2 regions of the Methylobacterium sp. WL69 genome follow, and region 1 is predicted to be linked to the other one. Evidence: predicted binding sites of a transcription regulator. Region 1 holds the regulator's gene; the other holds the start of a gene.
What was found. Region 1 encodes PhoB, which activates phosphate uptake and scavenging genes when phosphate is short. Its sites were predicted from a motif close to TGTCATNNANCTGTCAT; they were not measured.

Region 1 (4,744 bases):
ACCGCCAGGGTGTCGTAGACCTTCCGGCCGTCGTCGGTGCCGTCGTAGACCTTGACGGAGAGCGTGGTCTGACCGGCGCGCGCCGTCTCGATGAGCCGGCGCATGTGGAGGGTGGGGAACAGCACCTCGCCGCTCGCCTGGAAGCCGTCGCGCTTGGGCTCCTTGAGGCGGACCTTGAGGGCGTCGGCCGCCGTTTCGGCGGTGCCGTCCACGGACTGGCCGGGCGTGCCGTTGAGGAGGGTGCTGACCTTGAAGCGGTAGCTGCGTCCGTCGGCGCTCTCGAAGGTGGTGTTGCGCAGGTCCGAGGTGCGGCTGCCGGTCTCACCGCTGTCCAGCACCGTCACCTGCCGGGTCTGCATCGTGTAGCCCTTGCAGGCGTCGCCCGAGAAATCGATGACGATGCGCCCGCGCGCACTCTCCACCGCCCGGGTGCCGCCGCTCTGGGCCAGGGACAGGTCGTAGACCGCCCGGTGACTGGCGAGGTGCACGGGCTCGGCGGCGCCCGCCCCGGTGGCGAACAGGACGAGACAGGCCGTGGCGCGGGGCAGACGCATGGGGTCTCCTGATGGGGGTGGATCGGGATGCGGCAGTCGCCCCTCAGATAGGCCGCCCCTCCCCCACCGGCAATGCGGGGCCGCCGGCACGCCTCGTCCGGCCAAAGGCCGGGGGTCGAAACGCGACCGCGGGAAACACAGTCGGTGGAAATTCAGTTGACGGACCCACGGCCGGCTCAAACTTGGCCGGTGGAAACTTGACCGCTCTTCCGATCACCGTCGAAGCCGCTCTTGCCTCCGGCTCGCGCGCTCCTGTACGGTTCGCCCGTCGCCGAAGAGAGCCCGAGGCGAACGTCACCCGTCCGGTCCCGAAGTCGCCAGCCGCGGAGCCCCGCCGCTGTGCCTCCGTGCCCGCGACGCCGAGGGTGAGCGAGGACGATGTCGGGAGGGGGCGATGACGGATACGATCCCGAGCTGGTCGGACGAGCGCGTCGATCTCCTGCGCCGCCTGTGGCAGGAGGGCCTGAGCGCCAGCCGCATCGCCGCGCAGCTCGGCGGCGTCACCCGCAACGCCGTCATCGGCAAGGTCCATCGCCTCGGCCTGTCCGGCCGCGCCGCGAAGGCGTCCGACACGGTCCTCCCCCGCAAGAAGGCCGCCCGCGAGGGGGAAGCCCAGGCGGCGGAAGGGGCCGGGGCCGAAGCGACCGGGGCGGCGCAGGGCGCCGAGACCGGCACGGCCGAACCCGGAGCGGTCATCGCCATGGTGCCCGTGGCCATGGTGCCCGTGGCGGCCGAGGCGCCCGCCGCCCGTGCCGAGGCGGCGCCCGTCGCGCGGGTCGAGCCCGTGGCCCTGGCGACCTCCCGGCGCGTGACGATCATGGACCTGCGCGAATCCATGTGCCGCTGGCCCCTGGGCGACCCGACCACGCCCGAGTTCCACTATTGCGGCGACCGCGCCATCACCGGCCTGCCCTACTGCACCCACCACGCCGAGATCGCCTATCAGCCGGCGGCCGAGCGCCGGCGCGACCGCCGGGTCGGCGGCTTCCGATGAGCCCGGCCGGCGGCTTCCGCTGAGCCCGGCCGGCGGCTTCCGCTGAGCCCGGCCGGCGGCTTCCGCTGAGCCCGGCCGGCGGCTTCCGCTGAGCCCAGCCGGCGGCTTCCGCTGAGCCGGGCCGGCGGCTTTCGCTAAGCTTGGCCGGCGGCTTCCGCTGAAGCGGACGCGTTACGGTTCGGCGCCGGCGAACATCTCGTCGAACGAGTAGCCCGAGCCCCGCACCGTGCGGATCGGGTCGCTCTGGCGGGGCCGGTTGAGGGCCTTGCGCAGGCGCCCGACATGAACGTCCACCGTGCGCTCGTCGATGTAGACGTCGTGCCCCCAGACCCCGTCGAGGAGCTGTTCCCGCGAAAACACGCGGCCGGGGCTCTGCATCAGGAATTCGAGGAGCTTGAACTCCGTTGGCCCGAGATGGATCTCGCGGCCCTCCCGGCGGATGCGGTGGCTGAGGCGGTCGAGCTCGATGTCGCCGGCCACCAGCAGGTTGGCCACGTGGGCGGGCTTGGCCCGCCGCAGGAGGGCCCGCACGCGGGCGAGGAGCTCGGGCACGGAGAACGGCTTGACGATGTAGTCGTCGGCGCCCGTGCCGAGGCCGCGGATGCGGTCGCTCTCCTCGCCCCGGGCCGTGAGCATGATCACCGGCAGGCGCTCGGTCTCCCTGCGCGCCCGGATGCGGCGGCACAGTTCGATCCCCGACAGGCCGGGCAGCATCCAATCCAGGAGGACGAGGTCGGGGACCTGTTCCTGCATCCGGATGTCCGCCTCGTCGCCGCGCGTCGCGGAGTCGACCACGAAGCCCTCGGCCTCGAGGTTGTAGCGCAGCAGGAGGGTCAGGGCCTCCTCGTCCTCGACGATCAGGATCCGCGTACTCATCACCCACGCCCGCTCAGTATACGCCCGCCCACCATGCGCCCCCATGCGAAACCGGGGACGTCCGGACCGGGTCCGAACGCCCCCGGAACTGTCCCGTCTCCAGGGTCCCGGCGATGGGCCCCGGTCCCCGCCGTCCCTCAGACGCCGGTGGCCACGTCGAGGGGCGGCACGTCCACCGTGGCGTAGTTCGAGGCGTCGTTCTTGGGACGGTCGCTCTCGGCCAGGCTGTTCTCGCCGGTGACGAGGTAGTGGATCGTCTCGGCGATGTTGGTGGTGTGGTCGCCGATGCGCTCGATGTTCTTGGCGACGAACAGGAGGTGGGTGCAGAACGAGATGTTGCGCGGGTCCTCCATCATGTAGGTCAGGAGTTCGCGGAACAGGGAATTGTAGAGGGCGTCGATGGCGTCGTCGCGCTCCCAGACGTCCAGAGCCGCCTTGGTGTCGCGGCTGGCATAGGCGTCGAGGACGTCCTTGAGCTGCTCCTGCACGAGGTCGCTCATGTGCTGGACGCCGATGACGATCTTCTGCGGCTGGACCTGCTCGGCGATGGCGACCACGCGCTTGGCGACGTTCTTGGCCAGATCGCCGATGCGCTCGAGGTCGTTCGAGACGCGGATGGCCGAGACCGTCTCGCGCAGGTCGATGGCCATGGGCTGGCGCCGGGCGATGAGCAGGATCGAGCGCTCCTCGATCTCGCGCTGCAGGGTGTCGAGGCGGTGATCCGCCGCGATGACGGCCTGGGCCAGGGGTACGTCGCGGCGCACGAGGGCGTCGCTCGCCTCCGTCATCATCTTCTCGGCGATGCCGCCCATCTCCGAGATGGAGCGGCGCAGGTCTTCGAGGTCGGTGTCGTAGGAACTGACGATGTGGTCGGGCATGTCGCACTCCTCGGTCAGGCCCGTCTCGGAACCTGCCACGTGGCGTTGGGGCGGGATACGGGGGTCGATGTCCCCCGCCCGAGGATCAGAGTGCCTCGCGAAACGCCCGATCGCGGCCGCTCCGCTCGAATCCGGCGGCGCGGCGGGCGTTTCGCGGGAGGCCCTCAGCCGAAGCGGCCGGTGATGTAGTCCTGGGTCTGGCGCTTCTCGGGGTTCATGAAGATCCGCGTCGTCGGCCCGAACTCGACGAGCTCGCCGAGATACATGAACGCCGTGAACTGCGAGATGCGCGCGGCCTGCTGCATGTTGTGCGTGACGATGACGATGGTGAACTCGGAGCGCAGCTGCTCGATGAGCTCCTCGATGCGGCCCGTGGAGATCGGATCGAGGGCCGAGGTCGGCTCGTCGAACAGGATCACCTCGGGGCGCTGGGCCACGGTGCGGGCGATGCACAGGCGCTGCTGCTGGCCGCCCGAGAGGCCCATGCCGGACTGCTTGAGCTTGTCCTTGACCTCGTCCCACAGGGCGGCCTTGCGGAGCGACTCCTCCACGCGCACGTCGAGGTCGGCTTTCGGCAGCTTCTCGTAGAGGCGCAGGCCGAAGGCGACGTTGTCGTAGATCGACATGGGGAACGGCGTCGGCTTCTGGAACACCATGCCGATGCGCGAGCGCAGCTCGTTGAGATCGACCTTCGCATCGAGGACGTTCTGGCCGTCGAGCAGGATCTGCCCTTCCGCGCGCTGGTCCGGATACAGGCTGTAGATGCGGTTGAAGGTGCGCAGCAGGGTCGACTTCCCGCAGCCCGACGGGCCGATGAGCGCCGTCACCTGGCGGTCGTGGAAGTTGAGGTTCACGGATTTCAGACCGTGGAAGCTGCCGTAGTAGAAATTCAGGTCCTTCACGGCGATGCGGACGGGGGAGTTCTCGTCCGCCTTGTGGCGGCCGGTGAGCTGCGCGGCGGTGATCCCGGAGGCGGCGTTCATCGGTGGCAATCCTTCGATCGAGCGGGGGGCGGTGGGAGCGGCGCGCGGATCAGCGCGCCCGCTCGCTCTTGATGACGAAGCGGGCCACGATCGACAGGGCGAGGATCGTGACGGTGATCAGGAGGGCGCCGGCCCAGGCGAGCTGCTGCCAGTTCGGGTAGGGCGAGAGGGCGAACTGGTAGATCATCACCGGCAGGTTCGGCACGCCGCCCATGAGGTTGGGTGAGAACCAGCTGTTGTTGTTCAGCGCCGTGAACAGCAGCGGCGCGGTCTCGCCGGCGATGCGGGCCAGCGCCAGGATGATGCCGGTGACGATGCCGGCCGAGGCCCCGCGCCAGGTGATGGCGGTGATGACCTTCGAGGGCGGGGCGCCCAACGCCGCGCCGGCCTCGCGCAGGGTCGAGGGCACGAGGCGCAGCATGTCCTCCGTGGTCCGCACGATGACCGGGGTGGCGATGA
Region 2 (4,744 bases), on a different contig from region 1:
GCAGCCTCGCTGCGGGGCGTGACGCGATCCCTCCCCTGTGCGGCGAGGGAAAGCCCGTCACACCACGTTCTGCGGCTTGCCCGCGACGAAGGCCTCGACGTTGTCCACGAGCTGGTCGGCCAGGATCTGCATGGCCTCCTTGCTTGCCCAGGCCACGTGCGGCGTGACGATGAGGTTGGGCAGGTCGAGCTCGCACAGGATGTTGCCGTTCTTCGGCGGCTCGGTCACGACCACGTCGAAGCCCGCACCCCCGATGGTGCCGTTCTGGAGCGCCTCGGCCAGGGCCTCCTCGTCGACGAGGCCGCCGCGCGCGGTGTTGATGAGAAGCGCGTGCTTCTTCATCTTCGCCAGCTCGGCGCGGCCGATCATGTTGCGGGTCTCGGGCGTCAGCGGCGCGTGCAGGGTGATGACGTCGGACTGGGTCAGGATGGTCTCGAAGTCGACCAGTCCCTCCTGGGGGAACACGTCGTAGGCGATGACCTTCATGCCGAGCGCTTCCGCCCGCTTGGCGATGGACTTGCCTAGCGCCCCGTAGCCGACGATGCCCAGCGTCGAGCCGGCGATGTCGTGGATCGGGTAGTCGAAGTAGCAGAACTGGGTGGATTTCGCCCAATCGCCCCGGCGCACGGAATTGGCGTAGGGCACGATGGCCCGGCGCAGGGCGAAGATCAGGCCGATCACGTGCTCGGGCACGGTGTTGAAGGCGTAGTTGCGGATGTTGACGACGGTGATGCCGAGTTCCTTGGCGGCTGCCTTGTCGACCACGTCCGTGCCGGTGGCGGCCACGGCGATGAGCTTGAGGTCGGGGAGCTGCTTCAACACGTCGGCGCGCATGGGCACCTTATTGATGAGGGCGATCTCGGCGCCCTTCAGGCGCTCGACGATCTCCTCGGGCGTCCAGGTCGAATCGTACTCGACGTAGTCGTGCGGAAAATTGAACTCCCGGACCTCGGCGTCGAGGGACTCGCGGTCGAGGAACACGATTGTCTTCGTCATGGAATCCCTCAGGTCGATCCGGCCGAACCGCCGGCAGCACGGTGGTCGATGGGGTCGCCGGGGCGAAGGATCGCCCCGGCGGTCGTCAGGTCAGGCCTTGGCCAGGGGATTCTCGCGCAGGTAGCTCGACGCGGCGGCGACACCCGAGCCGGGCGTGACCTTCACGCCGTGGTCGAGCATGGCCATCTCGGCACCCGCGATGGCGCCCAGCAGCGACAGCTCGTTGAGGTCGCCGACGTGGCCGATGCGGAACACCTTGCCGGCGAGCTTGTTCAGGCCGGCGCCGAGGGCGAGGTTGTAGCGGACGTAGGCGTGCTTGATGATCGCCGCGCCGTCGATCCCCTCGGGCACCACGATGGTGGTGACCGTGTCGGAGTTCCACTTGGGCTCCTTGGCGCAGGTCTTGAGACCCCAGGCCGCCACGGCCTGGCGGGTCGCCTCGCCGAGGACGTGGTGGCGGTGGTAGACGTTCTCGAGGCCTTCCTCGTTGAGGCAGGCGAGCGCCTCGCGCAGGCCGTAGAGCAGCGGCAGCGACGGGGTGTAGGGGAAGTAGCCGGCCGGGTTCTGCTTCTGGTGGTCGGCCCAGTCGAAGTAGACGTGGGCGAGACGGTCGTTCTTGCCGGCGGACGCCTCGGCGGCCTTGAGGGCCTTCTCGCTGACGCAGATCACGCCGAGGCCGGCGGGCAGCATCAGGCCCTTCTGGGAGCCGGCGATGGCGCAATCGACGCCCCACTCGTCCATCTTGTAGGGGAGCGAGCCCACCGACGACACGCCGTCGACGAACAGCAGGGCCGGGTGGCCGGCGGCGTCGATGGCCTTGCGCACGGCGCCGATATCCGAGGTGACGCCGGTGGCGGTCTCGTTATGGACGACCATGACGGCCTTGATCTCGTGGTTCTTGTCGGCGCGCAGGGCCTCGCCGATCTTCTCCGGGTCTGCGCCCGTGCCCCACTCCTCGTCCTGCACGATGACGTCGAGGCCGAGGCGCTCGGCCATGTCGACCCAGAGCAGGCTGAACTGGCCGAAGCGCGAGGTCAGCACCTTGTCGCCGCGGGCCAGGGTGTTGGTGAGCGCCGATTCCCAGATGCCCGTGCCGGAGGCCGGGAACAGGAAGATCGTGCCCTTGGTCGAGCCGAACACCGCCTTGGTGTCCTCGAACAGGGGCTTGGTCAGGGCGGGGAAGTCCACCGAGCGATGGTCCTCGGACTGCACCACCATCGATCGCAGGACGCGATCGGGGATGTTCGTCGGGCCAGGAACGAAGAGGTGGTTGCGACCCGGCCGTTTCGTTGCCGCCATGATGATGTCTCCGGTTCTCAAAGTAAGTGCGCGCGACACGTGCGACGCGATGGTTCAGTGGCGGAAGGTCTGCCCCATGGGGCCGCCCTTCCGGGTGGGATCGATGACGAGACGTCGGCCCGGTCGGGCCGCCCTCTCGGGTGGGCAGGCTCCTACGCGCTTGCGGATCGGCCGGATACCCGGCCCGCTCCACTTGCCCTCAGGCAATATTGCCCGAGGGAATTCGACGGCCTCGCCCTACGGCGGAAACCCCGATCCCATCGGGAGCGAGGCGCCGTGCTGTCGATGGGCTGCAGGGCGTTCGAGACCCACGCCGCGATGCGCGGACGCATCGAAGCGCGCGGACGTCCGTGGACGGGTCCGACGATCTCAAGCCGTTCTCCAGGCCGGGGCGCGCTCGAAGAACCGCGCCGCCCCAGGCCGTGCAGGCGCCATGCTGCCCCGTATGTCGCTGCCCTTCTTCACCTCGCAGGGCTCCGGACGCGCGATTTCCCGCGCGGTCCGGTGGGGCACCTTGGAGGCGACTATGCCTTCCTTCGCGCAGGAAGGAAAACCCGAAAAACTTCGCGAAACGTCAAATAATTTTATAGCCGCGCAAGGCTCGCGATGCGGTGCCGCACGGCGCGACGACGCTTCCCGGCGGCCGGCCGGCGTCATCAAAGTGATACGGGAATCCGGTTTGGCTCGGTCCGATGCAGATGCGTTCGGAGACCACCATGGGCGAAGATTCGGAGAAGACCATCCGCGTCCGAACCCTGTTCCTGTCGGACATGCACCTCGGGACCAAGGGTTGCCAGGCGGCGTTGCTGCTCGAATTTCTGCGCGATTACGATGCCGACGAAATCTACCTCGTCGGCGACATCGTCGATGGCTGGCAGCTCAAGTCCGGCTGGTACTGGCCGCAGAGCCACAACGACGTGGTCCAGAAACTCCTGCGCAAGGTGCGCAAGGGGTCGACCCTGATCTACGTGCCGGGCAATCACGACGAGTTCCTGCGCGACTACATCGGCATGACCTTCGGGGGCATCGAGGTCGCCGACCAGCGCCTCCACGTGGCGGCGGACGGCAAGCGCTACCTCGTGATCCACGGCGATCAGTTCGACATGGTGGTGCGCCACGCCCGCTGGCTCGCCTATCTCGGCGACGGCGCCTACACGGCGGCCCTCTTCGTCAACACCCACCTCAACACCCTGCGCCGGCGCCTCGGGCTCGCCTACTGGTCGCTCTCGGCCTGGGCCAAGCTGCGGGTGAAGAACGCCGTCAACTTCATCGGCAAGTTCGAGGAATTGCTCGCGGCGGAAGCCAAGCGCGTCGGGGCCGACGGGGTGATCTGCGGCCATATCCATCACGCCGCCAACCGGACCATCGGCGGTCTCACCTACCTCAACACCGGCGACTGGGTGGAATCCTGTACCGCCATCGTCGAACACTACGACGGCACCATGGAGGTGCTGCATTATCCGAGCATCGTGCGCGCCCGGGATGCCCGGGACGACGCCCTCGCCGGACGGCGGCCCGACGGCGCGCGGGCGGTCGCGTGAGGCTCCTCATCGCCACGGATGCCTGGCACCCGCAGGTCAACGGCGTCGTGCGCTCCCTGGAGCACATGGCGGCCGCCGGCGTGGGCCTCGGGATCGACACGGTGTTCCTTACCCACAAGGACTTCGCCTCGGTGCCCCTGCCGGGCTACCCCGAGATCCGCCTGTCCTGCGCGACGCGCGGGGCGGTGGCCCGGCGCTGGGAAGGTCTACGCCCCACGCACGTCCACATCGCCACGGAGGGCACCGTCGGCTACGCCACCCGCCGCTACTGCCTGAGCCATCGCCGGCCGTTCACCACGAGCTACCACACCCGCTTCCCCGAATACCTCGCCGCCCGCGCGCCGGTGCCGGAATCCTGGAGCTACGCCTGGCTGCGCCGGTTCCACGGGGCGGCCAACGGGACCATGGTCAGCACGCCGTCCTTGGAGCGGGACCTTTCGGCGCGCGGCTTCACCAACCTCATGCGGTGGACGCGCGGCGTCGATACCGACGTTTTCCAACCCAAATCCGGCGACGTCGATCCCCTCGCCGGCCTGCCCAGGCCGGTCTTCCTGTTCGTCGGGCGCCTGGCCGTCGAGAAGAACATCGCCGCCTTCCTCAGCCTCGACCTGCCCGGCTCAAAGGTGGTGGTGGGCGACGGGCCGGACCGGGCGCGCCTCGCTTCCCTCGCCCCCGACGCACATTTCCTCGGCACCCGCACGGGGGCGGCCCTGGCGGCGGTCTATGCCGCCGCCGATGTCTTCGTGTTCCCGAGTCTCACCGACACGTTCGGCATCGTCCTCCTGGAGGCGCTCGCCTGCGGCGTGCCCGTGGCGGCCTATCCGGTCACCGGTCCCCTCGACGTCATCGGCGGCACGGATGCGGGGGTGCTTGACCACGATCTCCGCAGGGCGGCCCTCGCGGCCCTG

Region 2: the regulator PhoB is predicted to act here: its motif matches at 2,947-2,963, upstream of FV218_RS04755 (UDP-2,3-diacylglucosamine diphosphatase).

The regions. Positions count from the first base shown of each region.
Region 1 covers NZ_VRUZ01000084.1:4,436-9,179, forward strand. Annotated here, with positions in the region: gene FV218_RS17900 (cell envelope integrity EipB family protein) at 1-554, opposite strand, end outside; gene FV218_RS17905 (GcrA family cell cycle regulator) at 949-1,548, shown strand; gene phoB (phosphate regulon transcriptional regulator PhoB) at 1,720-2,424, opposite strand; gene phoU (phosphate signaling complex protein PhoU) at 2,562-3,302, opposite strand; gene pstB (phosphate ABC transporter ATP-binding protein PstB) at 3,467-4,285, opposite strand; gene pstA (phosphate ABC transporter permease PstA) at 4,335-4,744, opposite strand, start outside.
Region 2 covers NZ_VRUZ01000009.1:39,958-44,701, reverse strand. Annotated here, with positions in the region: gene FV218_RS04765 (D-2-hydroxyacid dehydrogenase) at 58-996, opposite strand; gene FV218_RS04760 (aminotransferase class V-fold PLP-dependent enzyme) at 1,087-2,295, opposite strand; gene FV218_RS04755 (UDP-2,3-diacylglucosamine diphosphatase) at 3,012-3,836, shown strand; gene FV218_RS04750 (glycosyltransferase family 1 protein) at 3,833-4,744, shown strand, end outside.